Regions from separate parts of the Alteromonas infernus genome, predicted to be linked through region 1. Evidence: predicted binding sites of a transcription regulator. Region 1 holds the regulator's gene; the other holds the start of a gene.
What was found. Region 1 encodes ArgR, which controls arginine synthesis, uptake and breakdown. Its sites were predicted from a motif close to ANTGAATANNTATTCANT; they were not measured.

Region 1 (7,912 bases):
CTTTGCTACGAGTCTCTGTTAGACTGCGGAATGCATGTTGTAGCAAACGGTCTGCTGCTAGACACTATCCGTCGTGCACGTGTATTTGGCATTCACCTTCTGCGCCTTGACGTGCGTCAGGACTCTGAGCGTCATGCAGACGTTTTCAGCGAACTAACACGCTATCTTGGTCTTGGTGATTATGCTCAGTGGAGCGAAGCCGACAAGCAAGCGTTCTTATTACGTGAGCTTGGTTCAAAACGCCCGCTATTCCCTGCTCAATGGGATGCGTCTGAAGAAGTAAAAGAAGTGCTGGATACCTGTAAGGTAATTGCAAAGCACAGCAAACACGGCTTTGGTATCTATATTATCTCTATGGCGAGTGAGCCATCAGACGTCATGGCCGTACAGCTTCTACTTCAAGAAAGTGGTGTAGATTGGCCAATGCCAGTGGCGCCATTATTCGAAACGCTAGACGATTTGAACAACTCGCCTGACGTAATGCGCAAACTTCTGTCTATCGACTGGTATCGCGGTTACGTAAAAGGTCGTCAGTTCGTCATGATTGGTTACTCAGACTCAGCTAAAGACGCAGGTGCACTTGCTGCGGGCTGGGCTCAATACCAATCACAAGAAGCCTTAGTTGCCATTGCTGATGAGTTTGACGTAAGCCTGACGCTATTCCACGGCCGTGGCGGTACAATTGGTCGCGGTGGATTACCTGCACATGCTGCTATTTACTCACAACCTCCTGGCTCACTAGACGGCGGCTTCCGCGTAACTGAACAAGGCGAAACTATTCGCTATAAATTCGGTATGCCTAAGCTGGCTAAACGCAGCCTAGGTATTTACGCCAGCGCCATAATTGAAGCCATGTTATTCCCGCCTCCGGCACCAAAAGAAGAATGGCGAGAGCTAATAACTGCAATGGCAGCCCAAGGTCGCGATAACTATCGTGCAACCGTGCGTCACGATAAAGAGTTCGTACCTTACTTCCGTGTTGCAACGCCAGAGCAAGAGTTAGGCAAACTACCGCTAGGTAGCCGCCCAGCGAAGCGTAAGCCACAAGGTGGCATAGAGAGCCTACGTGCGATTCCATGGATATTTGCCTGGGCACAAACCCGTTTGGTACTGCCAAGCTGGTTAGGCGTTATGCGCGCTATCGATAGCGTGAAGACACCGGAAAATGAAAAAGTGGTTAACGAGATGTTCAGCGAATGGCCGTTCTATCGTTCACGTCTTTCAATGCTGGACATGGTGTTCCATAAAGCCGATCCGCGTATCAGTGAAGCTTATGATGAGCGCTTGGTACCCAAAGAGCTCAAACATTTTGGTGAAGCGCTGCGCAGCGAGCTAAAACAAAGTATCTCCTCGCTGTTGGCTATCACTGGCAACGACGACATAATGAAGAACGACCCGCAGGGTAAAGAGTCTATGGAGATCCGCGCAGGATACCTTCAGCCCCTTCATTACCTGCAAATTGAGCTTCTAGATCGTATCCGTAAAGCCGGTGACGATGCACAGAACACCAGCCTAGAGCGCGCCATGATGGTTACCATTGCCGGTATTGCTATCGGGATGCGTAACACGGGTTAAAACTTGTATTAGCGAAGCGCTTGAATTGGCGCACATAGTTTTATCATGTTGGTCGCCACTCGCTTCGCTAAGTAATAAAACGAAAAAAGCCCGCGTCATCATGAAGCGGGCTTTTTGTTACTTAAGTGTTTTTACTTACACTAAAGATAAGCACTAACAGGTAAGGTCGAAGCGGTCTGCGTTCATCACCTTTGTCCACGCGGCAACAAAGTCCTTAACAAACTTCTCTTTGCTGTCATCTTGCGCGTATAGCTCAGCATATGCGCGCAATACAGAGTTTGAACCAAACACTAGGTCAAAACGCGTAGCGGTAAACACTTCATCACCGGACGCTCTGTCGACAATAGCGTAGCTATTTTTCCCTGTCGGCTTCCATGTGTATTTCAAGTCAGTAAGATTTACGAAGAAATCTGTGCTCAATGCGCCTACGTTATCGGTAAATACACCGTGCTTACTTTCGCCGTAGTTAGTGCCAAGCATACGCATGCCGCCTACGAGTACCGTCATTTCTTTCGCTGTTAAACCGAGTAACTGGGTTTTATCTAGCATTAGCTCTTCAGGTTTAACCACGTAGTCTTTTTGAAGATAGTTTCTGTAGCCGTCAGCAATGGGCTCTAGTGGCTCAAAAGATTCAGCATCGGTCATGATGGGGTTGTAGCGCTTTGTTGGATCTTCAATATCAATAGGCTTCTCTTCCTCTTTAATATTGATAGGTTCCCACTGCTTGGCACCGGCTGGCGACTTTTTCAATACCTGCACCTTCTGGATCTGGCCCTAATGCTTCGGCACTGCCATTACCGTGACATTTACCTACCGTGTGACCACCGGCGGCTAATGCAACAGTTTCTTCATCATTCATTGCCATACGCGCAAAGGTTTCACGTACATGGGAAGCGGTTTTAAGGGGGTCAGGCTTGCCATTAACCCCCTCAGGGTTTACGTAAACAAGGCCCATACTTTCATAGGCAATAGTGCCTGCTAGGACAAATAAATCAGCACAGCTCAGTTTGTTGCCATACTTCTTTTTAATTGGCCAAAGCAAACGGCGAGCTTTATCTAAGTTAACGTTGTCTGGCCACGAGTTTAGAGGCGCAAAACGCTGGTTACCTGTTGAAGCGTTACCTCTGCCACCGCAAACGGGCAGTAATCAACAACCAGAGCATTCGCTTAGCAATATTCTTCCCTCCAATCACTCAAATAGTTTTAATCATGAAAAAAAAACCGTTATCTTATTTATCGACATAACAATTTCATAAAGGACTAAACATGCATTTGCTACCGGCCTTAGCAGGTTTATTGTTGGGGATTTCGACATTAAGTTTACAAGCGAAACCGCTATCACTGTCACCCGGATTGTGGGAAGGAATTAGTGAAGATGAAATGCAGTATAAACTTCTCCAAATAAACGATAGCGGCGAACATTTTCTTTATGAAATCCACATACCTTCAGGCCTGAGGTACGCCAAACGCTCAGCCTTTAGTGATGAGGATATATCCTGTAAAGAGAACCGATGTACGATCAGTACCGTTATCGAAGAAGACGTAACCCGTTCGCTTACTCTGTCCCCTTACCTAGACACCAGCTTTACCGCGCTTGAATCAAACTACAATGACAATAAAGGCTTACTTTCCACTAGTTACCGACTCATAAAACAAGAATCTAGCTCAACGCCTCGCAAGTTTTTAGAGAAATACGGTACTTTGCTAAACAATGCGGAACGCGCAAACGACGAGACGCCGTACGGTTTATGGGTGGGCATTTTACATTATTTAGATAAACCAGAATTGGCTCTTCTTCAGTTGTATGAAGATAGACAAGGGTCGCTCACGGTTTTTAGAAAAGGGGAAGACGAGTGAATTGGCTGTTAGCACACAGATCTCACCGGAAAATATCTCGCTTCAACACCCTATTGTTGAAATAACCACTTCCCACACGACTTTTGCCACCCATCTTTTCCTTATGTCTGAAGGCAATAGCGTATTAAAAGGTTACGCTTACGCTGTACATAAAGGTGTAACTTTAGATGCCGGTGAAATCAGGCTTTTCGATATCACGAAATATCTTTCACTTAACTAATACACAAAGGTCGTAACAGAACCTTTAATCGCTGGGGTGATAAGAGCTGATAATAAAGTGGAAACTTGATGTGAAGTCTGAGAAAGTAATTAAAATGTAGGCTCTCCACCGCAGAGAAGCGGTGGCGAAGCCTACAGGGAAGTATTCACGGCGTGCCTACGTTCAAAGGCCCGCCAATGATACTCACCGATTAGCCGTTTACGAAGTCTACGCCTAGCTTGATGTCACCACGCAGGCCTTCAAGCATGTCGTTTTTCGCTTTTTCTTCAAACGCGCTTAGCTCGCCGTATGGCAAGATTTCTTCAACACCGTTTGCACCTAGGCGAACTGGGTGTGCAAAGAATGCTGCGTCGTCGCTGTCGTCAGTTTGTACATAAGTGTACTCAACCACATTCTCACCTTGCATTGCTGCAACTAGAGATAAACAGAAACGTGCTGCTGCTTGACCCATTGAAAGGGTTGCAGAACCGCCGCCCGCTTTTGCTTCAACCACTTCAGTACCAGCATTCTGGATACGAGTGGTTAGGCTAGATACTTCTTCGTCTGTGAACTCTACGCCTTCAACTTGTGAAAGAAGAGGAAGGATTGTAGTACCAGAGTGACCACCGATTACCGGTACGTGCACTGAAGATACGTCAACATCTTTAAGTTCAGCAACAAACGTTTCAGCGCGGATAACGTCAAGTGTCGTTACACCGAAAAGCTTATTCTTGTCGTAAACGCCTTTTGCTTTTAGCGTTTCAGCTGCAATCGCAACAGTAGTGTTAACTGGGTTAGTGATGATACCAACACACGCGTTCGGGCAGTTATCAGCTACACCTTCGATTAGGTTTTTAACAATGCCGGCGTTGATGTTGAACAGATCAGAACGATCCATACCTGGCTTACGAGGCATACCCGCTGGAATTAGAACAACGTCTGCTCCAGTTAGTGCATCAGCTAGGTCATCTTTACCGTGACCGGTTACTTTTACCGCAGTGGGGATGTGGCTCAAATCAACGGCAACACCAGGAACAACTGGCGCTACGTCGTAAAGCGCTAAATCTGAACCTGCTGGCAATTGTGTTTTCAACAACAAAGACAGCGCCTGACCAATACCACCGGCAGCACCTAACACGGCTACTTTCATACCATTTCTCCTATGGGATTACTTCACGTATTTAAACGGAACGTCACACTAATGCAACGCGGGGGAAAACTCAATCACCGGATCGTCTTATTAACGTTATTTATGGCGATTTTATCTCGATATTCATTATCATGAATGATTATGCAAAGAAATTGCGCAAAGTCTACCTGTACGGCACAATATGGGCATAACAAATAAAATTCACCACACATAAACCCTCAGAAAAGAAAAGAGCGCTAATGGCAAACGCAAAACAAGAGCAACTCATCAAGGCTTTTAAAGAGATTCTTAAAGCGGAAAGTTATGGTTCACAAGGCGAAATTGTTGACGCATTAAAAGCACAAGGCTTTGACAATATCAGTCAGTCTAAAATTTCAAGAATGTTAAGTAAATTTGGAGCTGTAAGAACGCGCAACGCGCGCGGTGATATGGTTTACTGCCTTCCCCCTGAGTTAGGTATGCCTACGGCTAAAAGCCCCCTCAAACAGCTTGTATTAGACATTGTGCACAACAACGTGATGGTCATCATAAGAACTAGCCCAGGTGCAGCTCAACTTATCGCCCGCTTACTTGACTCGCTAAGCAAAAAAGATGGCGTGTTAGGTACTATCGCTGGTGATGATACCATTTTCATCGCTCCCGCTGATGTCACTAAAATTGAAGAATTAAGACAGCGCGTAGAAGATTTATTTGAGAATGTCTAGCCAGGGCGCTAAAAGCTAGGCAAACGAAAACAAGAAACCGCATACATGATGCGGTTTCCAACTACATTATAATTAAAACGTTCTTAAGATAGAAGTTTGATCAATGCATCGGCTGCAGGACGTGACGATGGCGGATTTTGCCCCGTCACCAACAATCCATCTGTACAGACTTTAACAGCAAAATCATCCGCGCTTTCATACTTACCGCCCTTTTTGACTAGCTCGTCTTCAACCAGATAAGGGACTACGTCAGTAAGCTCCATCGCAGCTTCTTCGCTATTTGAGAAGCCAGTAACCTGCTTGCCATCAACCAAATATTTGCCATCTGGCGTCTTAACATCTTTTAGCACGATGGGCGCGTGGCACACAGCCCCAACGGGTTTATTGGCTGCGATAGTGTCTTCAATCAATTTAATGGAATGCGCATTATCTGATAAGTCCCATAGCGGACCATGACCGCCCGGGTAGAAGACAGCGTCAAACTCATCTGCACGTACATCTTCAAGCGGAATAGTCGACGCTATAGCGCTTCGAGCCAGCTCGTCTTTTGTGTATCGAATCGAATCGTCCGTCATTGCGTCGTCAGCAAGACTATTGGGGTCAATCGGTACCTGGCCGCCCATCGGTGACGCTAAGGTGATTGTATATCCCTCATCTTTAAATGCGTAGTATGGCGCAGCGAACTCTTCTAGCCACATGCCGGTTTTCTCGCCGGTGTCACCCATAATTTCGTGAGACGTCATTACCATTAGCATACGTTTTGACATAAGCCCTCCTTGCGAGCATCTAAAAATTTATCATGTGTTTGTTCGTTCAATGGAGAGACTTAGATCATAAGCAAAGACTATGCGCGCTCAGTAACAGGTGTGTGAGATAAATCGCAGGCATAAAAAAGTGCCACTTCCTGTTAAGGAGAGTGGCACCTAACACTACAACTTGTAGTTAGTGTTTACTACTTCTTAAAAGCGGTAGTTAACACCTACGCGGATTTCCCAAAGTGAAGGACCGCGAGATACGCTCTGCTCTGGTCTTGAGAACGCGCTGTACTCGTATTGACCTGCGTCATTGAAGTCCGCAGCAATAACTTCATCACCGCCGAAGCTACCTTGACGGAAGTCACCCCATTGGTCGTTGATTAAGTTGGTCAAGTTTTCGATTACGAAGAACGCGCTTGCTGTATGACCTTCATAGAAGCCAGGTAGCTCTTGAGAGACACGTAGGTCAGCTTTAAACCACCAATCAGCAGTTTCACTGTTACGCTCAAGGATCTCGCCGCGCTCAAAGCCGTTATCTTCAACCCAACGGTTGAACTGTCTTTGAGCTTCTTCCGCAGTTTGAAGTACATCACCATCACGGTTTGTCTGATCAACAAACACTACGTTCGGATCGTTTACTTCAGGAATGTAAATAAGCTGACGAGCAAATACACCATCCCAAGGGAACGCTGAGTTGTTGCTGTGAACGTAAGAGAAAGGCTTACCTTCGTTAGCCGTTGCAAACAAGTTGAAACGTGTTGCATAACCGTCAAAGAACTCTGCAGTATAACCTAGTGAGAAGTTAAAGCGGTTGCCAACAGCGTAGTCAGACGTTGCCGCAGACGGGTTGTTAGGATCGCTTGTTGCAAAGTTAGCGTAGTTTGAGAACGCTACTGCGCTTGTCATTGGGTTAGCATCTTCTGCGTCAACATAAGCGTATGAAGCGCCCATATCGAAGCCATTATCCCACTCTTTGCTTACGCCGATTGAAAGAACAAGTGAACTACCGTCATCACCTGAATCAACATTACCTAGAATGAAGTCCTGCGTTTCATTACGACCTGAGTCAATATTGGTGTAGATTGGGCGACCATCGAAACGGTTTTCACCGTTGTAAACAATGTTCGCATCTCTAACTATTGCTGAATCTTGGCGATCGGTATAGATCATGTCAGCGTTAATTAGGTAGTCATTTTCAGTTACATAGGTGAAACCTAACGCGTATTTCCACTCAGAAGGAATCTCAAAGTCTGGGTCAGTTGCGTTAGTGTTACCGTCACCATCCGTTAGGCTAGTGTTCGCTACTACGTCAAATAGCTCTTGTGGTACGTCGTAAATCGGACGACCTTGACCAGTTAGCTCTAGGTCAAACAATGAAGTAGTGCCACTTACGAAGCCATTGATTTGACGTTCACGAGTACCAATGTTCGTTACACCGTCGTTAGAGTATGCATTTGAGATCCAAACGTTAGGGTTACCACCAGAGTAAAGACCTAAACCACCGCGTAGTTCTAAGCTTTCGTTAACTGTGTAGGTAAAGCCGAAACGTGGCTGAAGAAGGTCAATACCATCTACGTTTGCAGTGTTGGCAAAACCATAACGCTCAGTGAAGTTTTCGTTCAAACGAGGCGTATCGTCAGAGCCGTATGTATCATAACGAAGACCAGCCATG
Region 2 (7,912 bases), on a different contig from region 1:
CCCAATGAAGAAAATATTGATAGCACGGTACTTTTTAGAAATTGGCAATAACGCTAACGTTTGAAGGTTAGGAATATCTTCTACATTAAGCTGGTTATTTGAAAACACGGGATTTTGAGCCGTACTTTGAACGCTATCTGTCATAACAATAATTCCTTTTACCTTGATTAAAACGCGCAGAAATAACCTACGCGTTTCAATGAAAGACTAATAACAAAAAAGAGGGCGAACCCTCTTTTCTTTAAATGCTAACGGGCCTACAGCCGCTTAGTCATCGACTTGCTGTTCGTTCAACCAATCGTGTAGGGCCTTCATGTCGTGTTGAACTGCCATTTGCAATTCTTCCACCCAATCATGCACGTTCTCCCACCATGTAGGGTGGTCACCTTGTTGAATTTGGTTAGCAATACGCTGAACGCGAGCTAAGCCCACAGAGCCAGCGGCCCCCTTTATTTTATGGGCTTGAGAGCACACTTCTGACTTTTCGTCCGCACTTAAGCTGAGCTGCAGTATTTCCATGTACTCGGGCATTTTTTTCTTGGAAAACTTTAACACTCGCGCGTACCATTTCGTCCCCTATTGTATCTACCAACATCTGCAATAAGTCCATATCTAAAATGTTACTTAATGTTTTGGTTGGCTCAGGGCGCTCTACTTCACCGTCTACCTCAAGCGGCGCTGGCGGTGCGTGGAACAGGTCGTTAAACACTTCAATGACACGAGATTTTTTGATGGGTTTAGCGATGACATCGTCCATCCCGTTTTCAAGATACTCGTCGCGCTTTTTAATCACGTTAGCCGTTAATGCCACAATAGGCGTCTGCATGACCAAATCTTCTTCAATCAAAGTACTCGCCACGTCAAAGCCCGTCATATCTGGCAATTGAATATCAAGTAAAATAAGGTCGTATTGATTAGCTCTTGCTTTATCAATCGCCTCTTGACCCGTCATAGCGACATCCACTTTTTGACCCAGCTTTTCAAGCAACGCTTTAGCCACCATTACGTTCAGCTCGATATCTTCTACCAGTAAGATATTTAACCCTGTAACTTGAAGCTGCGCCACTTTCATTGGGCTATTAGAAATTTGTACTGGCAGTACAATCTCAAAACGGGTGCCTTTACCCTCTTTACTCGAAACGTGAATTTCGCCGTTCATTAAATCGACCATTTGCTTACAAATGGCCAAGCCAATGCCTGTTCCCGTAGCCGACTGATGATCCGGGTGGTCTACCTGGTAGTACATAGCAAAAATTTTATCAATTTCGCTTTCAGGAATACCAACACCTGTATCTTCAATAACAAAGGTGACGTAGGCCTTGTCACCATCGGGTTTAGTCGATGACACCGATAAACTCACATGGCCTTTTTGCGTGAACTTCACCGCATTAAACAATATATTCCAGAGTATTTGGCGAAGGCGTGTCCCGTCTATTTCAACGAGACGTGGCAGCGGTTCATTAATACTGGTTTTAAGCTCTAGCTGCTTATCTGCAGCTAGTAAGCGGATAATACTGCTAAGTTCTTCAGTGAAGTCTTTGAGCGAGATTGTTTTAAGGCTTAATTCAAGTTTGTCCCTATCTAACTTATCAAGGTCGATAATGTCATTGAAAATATTGCCCAAAGTAATCGCACTTGCATAAATAGTGCTTACCCAGCTGAACTGCTCATCTGACAATTCTGTGTCGCGCAACATTCGGCTTAAGCCCACAATACCGTTTAGCGGCGTGCGAAGCTCGTGACTAATCGTGGCAATAAAACGGGTTTTGTCAGTACTGGCTTTAGCAGCGGCATTTTCGGCTTGTTTGCGTTCCGTCATGTCTCGACCAAACGACAATAACCCCAAACGATTGCCTTCTTTGTCGAAGAAAGGAACGCGCTTCATTTCGAAGTAGCGTCGGCGGCCATCGGCGAAGCGCAGCCATAACTCTTCCGTAATACTAGCGTTGGTTTCGAGTACCTCGTGATCACTGGCAACAATTTGTCGGGCCAGTTCTTCTTCGTACACGTCTTTAGGGGTTAACCCCAGAAGCTCTTGCTCAGTTTTCCCCGTCATTAACTCTGCAATACGGTTACAACCTGCAAAACGGCCCTCTTCGTTGCGGTAGTAAATGAGGTCGGGAGAGGCATCAATAATTGAACGCAATAAAGTAGATAAGCGGCGTGCTTGTGCCTCTTGCTCTGACTTGTCTTGAATCTCTCTTTCTAAGTCTTTGAACAGCGCTTCGCGCTCTTCTTGCGCCTGTTTCCTCTGCTCAATCTCGTGATTAAGCTGGCGAATATTACTTTGAAGTTCTCGATTAAGGAAAACATCCTCTTCGCGCAAGCTCTCCAGTTGACTCACTACTTCTTTAAGATTGGTACGTGAGTTTTCTAACTGTTTAATTAACTCACTAAAGAAATACAGCACCCACGGTGCCGACAGCATAGTTAGAATAACTGCGCTGATGAAGTCATCAGGTTGAACTTGGCTGCCCATGCTAACGCGAATTACGTATGAGCCGCCTAGCGTAAATACAAGCGAAAGAACAACAAATAGTATGCTGAGCTTTAGCGTGCCGAAACGCTGCACAAATTGAGCAAAACGAATTGCCCAAGAATCGTTGGGTGAATCTGAATGCATGTACGTCTAATATAAGCTTATTTTGCCTTTATCCTATCAGGCTTTCACCACTACGGGAATGCGTTAAACACGCTAACTGTAACCTCATAACGTAACGCTACGTTTTAAACGGCGACTTTTCTGTAATCTCATTAATATAACGGGTGTTAACCCAACCTACTTTTGTAAAGGAGACTTTCGCCCACTCTCCCTGCTTTTCTAGCACCTTTAATACTTCACCTTTGTGCAACCCATTTTCAATAAGAGGAAAAGAGACATTTGGCCCTTTACGCACATTGAGTGCGTTAGCACTTACGTTAGCCACGCGATTTACCGAGCTGGCAATATGTCGCGGCACGGCATCGTGCGCTTCTCTTTGTAAGCTGCCCGTATGGACACCGCTACTTTCCGTGTGCGTTTCGTCTTCACTTTTTCCAAGCAGTACCTGTTCTCTGATTTGGTGCATCGGAAATGCAGGGCCAGGGTCAACTTTACGCGAAGGCGCTATCTCATCGTGACCTACCACAACAGAAATTGGGTAGTGTTCGCAAAGCACTTTGCACAGGCTTATTGTGGAGGCAATCTGAATATCAGTATATTTATGCCAATAGCCTAAAACTGATTGGTTGGGGTGCTGTGCAGCTATCACTTCACTTTCTCCATAAACGTTCCCAAACCAGCTTTCATACGTGCCGTCGCCTCTAGGCTTTAGTTGCCCGGCATTATCTAGCTCTATTCCTATGGAGTATCTGTTTAGCCCGCTTCGCCCCTTGTAATGACTTTTGCCAGCGTGCCACCCTATTTTGTTGGTGGGCAACATTTGAACGATATCGCCGTTACGCCCTAAAGCGAAGTGCGCTGAAACACCACTTTCAGCATTAGTTAAGACGTTGACAGAGGAACCCAAACTACTTCCAGCAGTGAAATGAATGACAATGGTATCGGGAGCGCCAGTCTGAAACGCCCCAGAAGTATTCGGTGAAGCAGTAAATTTGACATTTTCACCAATGAGGCGGTGTTCGTATACATCAAATGAGAGCCTAGGGGTCGCGTGTAGGATAGTCATTCAATATTCCTTGTTGATTAGTTTGCACGCGCCTACAGTGAATTTTTATTCTTTTCATATCACTAGAGCGTACGCATTGTTTGCACTCTCAGCGTGCGTGGGCACACTGCGAGCTACAGGCTATGTTTTTACCTAGCCTCACATTTGAACAACTTTTAATCAATATAGCAAACAGCTTATATTTGTGGAACCATAACTTTACAATTTAATAAAAATACACAGCAAACCCACATTGACAACATAAAACAACGAAAATAAAGAATATTTATTCACCACTAAAACTCAAATGAGAACTAATATCATTTATGTACTGGTCAATTATTAATTTTCTCACTTGATAACATTTTTATTACAAACGTAAGCAGCGGGATATAAATGCCTGTATTTAAAGAAATTAAATATATTTATACAAAAACTATATAACGCTTACAATTTTAGCGTTTGATTTTAGTTTTCAATGTGGGTATTTTGTACGGCCCGCATGGCAATAATGCATAAAAATGCGGAAACGACTGGTATCCTCTAATAATAAATAAACGACAAGAAAGACGCATATTGCGAGCAATACCGCGCGCAAGCAAAAAAGACGTCTAACAATGTTGTGATACGCACACCTAGGCGCATCTACACGCAACGCATACCTTGCCCAGTCTTAAGGTTGAAGGAGTTAAGAGATGAGTTTATATAATCCCAATGATTCCCGGGACAACTGTGGGTTTGGCTTAATCGCTCACACTCACGGGGAAGCCAGTCATGAATTGGTAACCACTGCAATACACGGCCTTGACCGTATGCAGCATCGTGGCGGTATCGCCGCAGACGGGAAAACCGGTGACGGCTGTGGTTTATTACTACAGAAGCCGGATGCGTTCTTCCATGCAATCGCCGAAGAAAATGGCTGGAAACTCAGCAAAAAATACGGCGTGGGCATGATTTTCTTAAGTCAGGACCCTGTACTTGCGCAAGCCGCGCGTGAAGTACTTAATGAAGAACTTGAAAAAGAAACACTTTCAGTAGTGGGCTGGCGCGAAGTGCCTGTCGACCGCTCGGTACTGGGTGAGTTAGCGCTTACAGGCGTTCCACAAATTGAACAAGTATTTGTGAACGCACCAGCGGGCTGGAGAAAACGCGACCTTGAGCGTCGCTTATATATGATCCGTCGCCGTGCTGAAAAACGCCTTGAAGCAGATCCAGATTTTTACGTAGCGTGTTTATCAGGCTTGGTAACGATCTATAAAGGCTTGGTGATGCCAAAAGACTTGCCAGCCTTCTATCACGATCTTGCCGATGAGCGCATGCAAAGCGCGATCTGCGTTTTCCACCAGCGCTTCTCGACAAACACGTTACCACGCTGGCCGCTAGCTCAACCTTTCCGTTTCCTTGCGCATAATGGTGAAATTAACACCATTAAAGGCAACCGCGACTGGGCGATGGCACGTGCCGCTAAGTTTTCAACGCCGCTTATCCCCGACCTTAAAGATGCTGCACCTTTCGTAAATACTGAAGGTTCAGACTCATCGTCATTGGATAACATGCTGGAGCTATTCCTAGCCGGTGGTATGGATTTATTCCGTGCCATGCGCTTGCTTGTTCCACCAGCCTATCAAAACAACAAAACCATGGATGATGACCTTCGTGCATTCTACGAGTTCAACTCAATGCACATGGAACCATGGGATGGCCCTGCCGGTATCGTATTAACGAATGGCCGTCACGTAGCCTGTAACCTTGATAGAAACGGCTTGCGTCCAGCTCGCTATGTCATTACCAAAAATGGTTTTATTACTCTTGCCTCTGAAGTGGGTATTTGGGACTACGAGCAAGCTGACGTGATTGAGAAAGGCCGCGTAGGCCCAGGTGAAATGCTTGCTGTAGATACTTACACAGGCAAAATCTGGCGTTCTACGGAAATTGATGATGACCTTAAAGCTCGCCACCCATATAAAGAATGGTTAGATAAGCACATTCGTCGCCTTACGCCTATTGAGCAGCTTGATGCCTCGCTTATTGGTAAGCGCGTGTTTGACGACGATGCCATGGCGGTCTACCACAAGCTACACGCCTACAGCTACGAAGAAATTCAGCAAGTTGTAAAAGTACTCGCAAAAGATGGTCAAGAAGCCGTTGGCTCAATGGGTGACGATACGCCAATGGCGGTAATGTCATCGCGCCAGCGCACGGTTTATGATTATTTCCGTCAGCAGTTTGCCCAGGTAACCAACCCACCTATCGACCCACTGCGTGAAAACCACGTTATGTCGTTGGCAACCTGTATTGGCCGCGAGCAAAACGTATTTAGCGAAACATCGGGTTACGCTGACCGCGTGTTATTCGACTCGCCGGTATTAATGTATACCGACCTTAAACAATTGCGTGAATTTAACCCAGACAACTACTACTCAGAAGTAGTAGAACTTCAATACGCACCGCAAGAGGGCTTGAAGAAAGCCATTGAGCGCGTGTGTAACGAAGTGGAAATGCTGGTTAAGAATAAACGTGCTGCGTTTGTTATTCTGTCTGACAGAAACATCAAGCAAAACCGCTTGGTGATCCCAGCCGCGATGGCCGTGGGTGCGGTACAGCGACGACTGGTTGAAAAATCACTGCGCTGCGACGCGAACGTTGTTATAGAAACAGCGAGTGCCCGTGACCCGCATCACTTTGCCGTACTTATTGGCCTTGGTGCAACGGCGGTTTACCCATTCCTTGCCTATGAAACTATCGAGCAGCTTTGCGAAAAAGGCGAGTTAGATATTTCTCCTATGCAGGCTACGTTGAACTACCGTAAAGGTATCAACAAAGGCTTGTATAAGATCATGTCTAAGATGGGTATCAGTACAGTCGCGAGCTACCGTAGCTCTAAGCTCTTCGAAGCCGTGGGGATTAACAATGAAGTAATGAATCTTTGCTTCAAAGGCGTGACCTCACGTATTCAAGGCGCAGGCTTTGATGATTTCCACCAAGATCTCATCAACCTGAATCGCATTGCATGGCTTAAGCGTAAGTCTGTTGATCACGGTGGCTTACTTAAATATGTGCACGGTGGCGAATATCACGCCTATAACCCAGACGTAGTTAGCACGCTGCAAAAAGCGGTTGTGTCGGGTAACTATGACGACTACCAGCAATACGCCAAGCTTGTTAACGAGCGTGCCCCTGCACACATTCGCGACTTGCTGGCCATTAATCCAGACTGCGATCCTATTGATATTAGCGAAGTAGAAGCACCGGAGAACTTGTTCCCACGTTTCGATACTGCGGCTATGTCAATTGGTGCATTAAGCCCAGAAGCCCACGAAGCACTGGCTATTGCAATGAACCGTTTGGGCGGTCAGTCTAACTCGGGCGAAGGTGGCGAACACCCTTCTCGCTTTGGGACTGAAAAGAACTCTAAGATTAAGCAGGTTGCGTCAGGACGCTTCGGTGTGACACCTCACTATTTGGTTAACGCTAACGTTATTCAAATTAAAGTGGCGCAAGGTGCTAAACCGGGTGAAGGCGGTCAGCTTCCTGGTGATAAAGTGAATAAATACATCGCACAGCTTCGTTTCTCTGTGCCAGGTGTAACCCTTATTTCACCACCACCGCACCACGATATCTATTCAATTGAAGATTTGGCTCAGCTAATTTTCGATTTGAAGCAGGTTAACCCAACGGCGCTAATATCAGTAAAACTGGTATCTGAACCGGGTGTAGGTACTATCGCAACGGGCGTAGCAAAAGCCTATGCAGACCTTATTACCGTATCAGGGTACGACGGCGGAACAGGTGCAAGCCCATTAACGTCAGTTAAATATGCGGGTAGCCCGTTCGAACTAGGTCTTTCTGAAACGCAACAAGCCCTTATCGAAAACGGCCTACGTCATAAAGTACGCGTTCAAACCGACGGTGGTTTGAAAACTGGCCTTGATGTGGTTAAAGCGGGTATTTTAGGTGCCGAAAGCTTTGGCTTTGGTACTGGCCCAATGGTAGCACTAGGTTGTAAATACCTACGTATTTGCCACTTAAACAACTGTGCGACCGGTGTTGCAACCCAAGACCAAAAATTGCGTGATGATCACTTCATCGGCTTGCCTGACATGGTAATGAACTACTTTAAGTTTATTGCTCAGGAAGTACGTGAAATCATGGCATCTATGGGTGTTGCTAAGTTCGACGATCTTGTTGGCCGCACAGAGCTACTTAAAGTACTAGATGGCATTACTGCTAAGCAAAACCGTTTAGATCTATCGCCTCTACTTGCG

Region 2: the regulator ArgR is predicted to act here: its motif matches at 3,705-3,722, upstream of ACX5J7_RS13475 (N-acetylmuramoyl-L-alanine amidase).

The regions. Positions count from the first base shown of each region.
Region 1 is NZ_CACSIG010000042.1:125,573-133,484, forward strand. It holds gene ppc (phosphoenolpyruvate carboxylase) at 1-1,575, shown strand, start outside; partial or broken gene ACX5J7_RS11130 (peroxidase family protein) at 1,729-2,704, opposite strand; gene ACX5J7_RS11135 (hypothetical protein) at 2,842-3,432, shown strand; gene ACX5J7_RS11140 (hypothetical protein) at 3,434-3,652, shown strand; gene mdh (malate dehydrogenase) at 3,843-4,781, opposite strand; gene argR (transcriptional regulator ArgR) at 5,021-5,485, shown strand; gene ACX5J7_RS11155 (type 1 glutamine amidotransferase domain-containing protein) at 5,569-6,252, opposite strand; gene ACX5J7_RS11160 (TonB-dependent receptor) at 6,445-7,912, opposite strand, start outside.
Region 2 is NZ_CACSIG010000054.1:186,876-194,787, forward strand. It holds gene ACX5J7_RS13465 (PH domain-containing protein) at 1-144, opposite strand, end outside; partial or broken gene arcB (aerobic respiration two-component sensor histidine kinase ArcB) at 268-2,623, opposite strand; gene ACX5J7_RS13475 (N-acetylmuramoyl-L-alanine amidase) at 2,721-3,668, opposite strand; gene gltB (glutamate synthase large subunit) at 4,343-7,912, shown strand, end outside.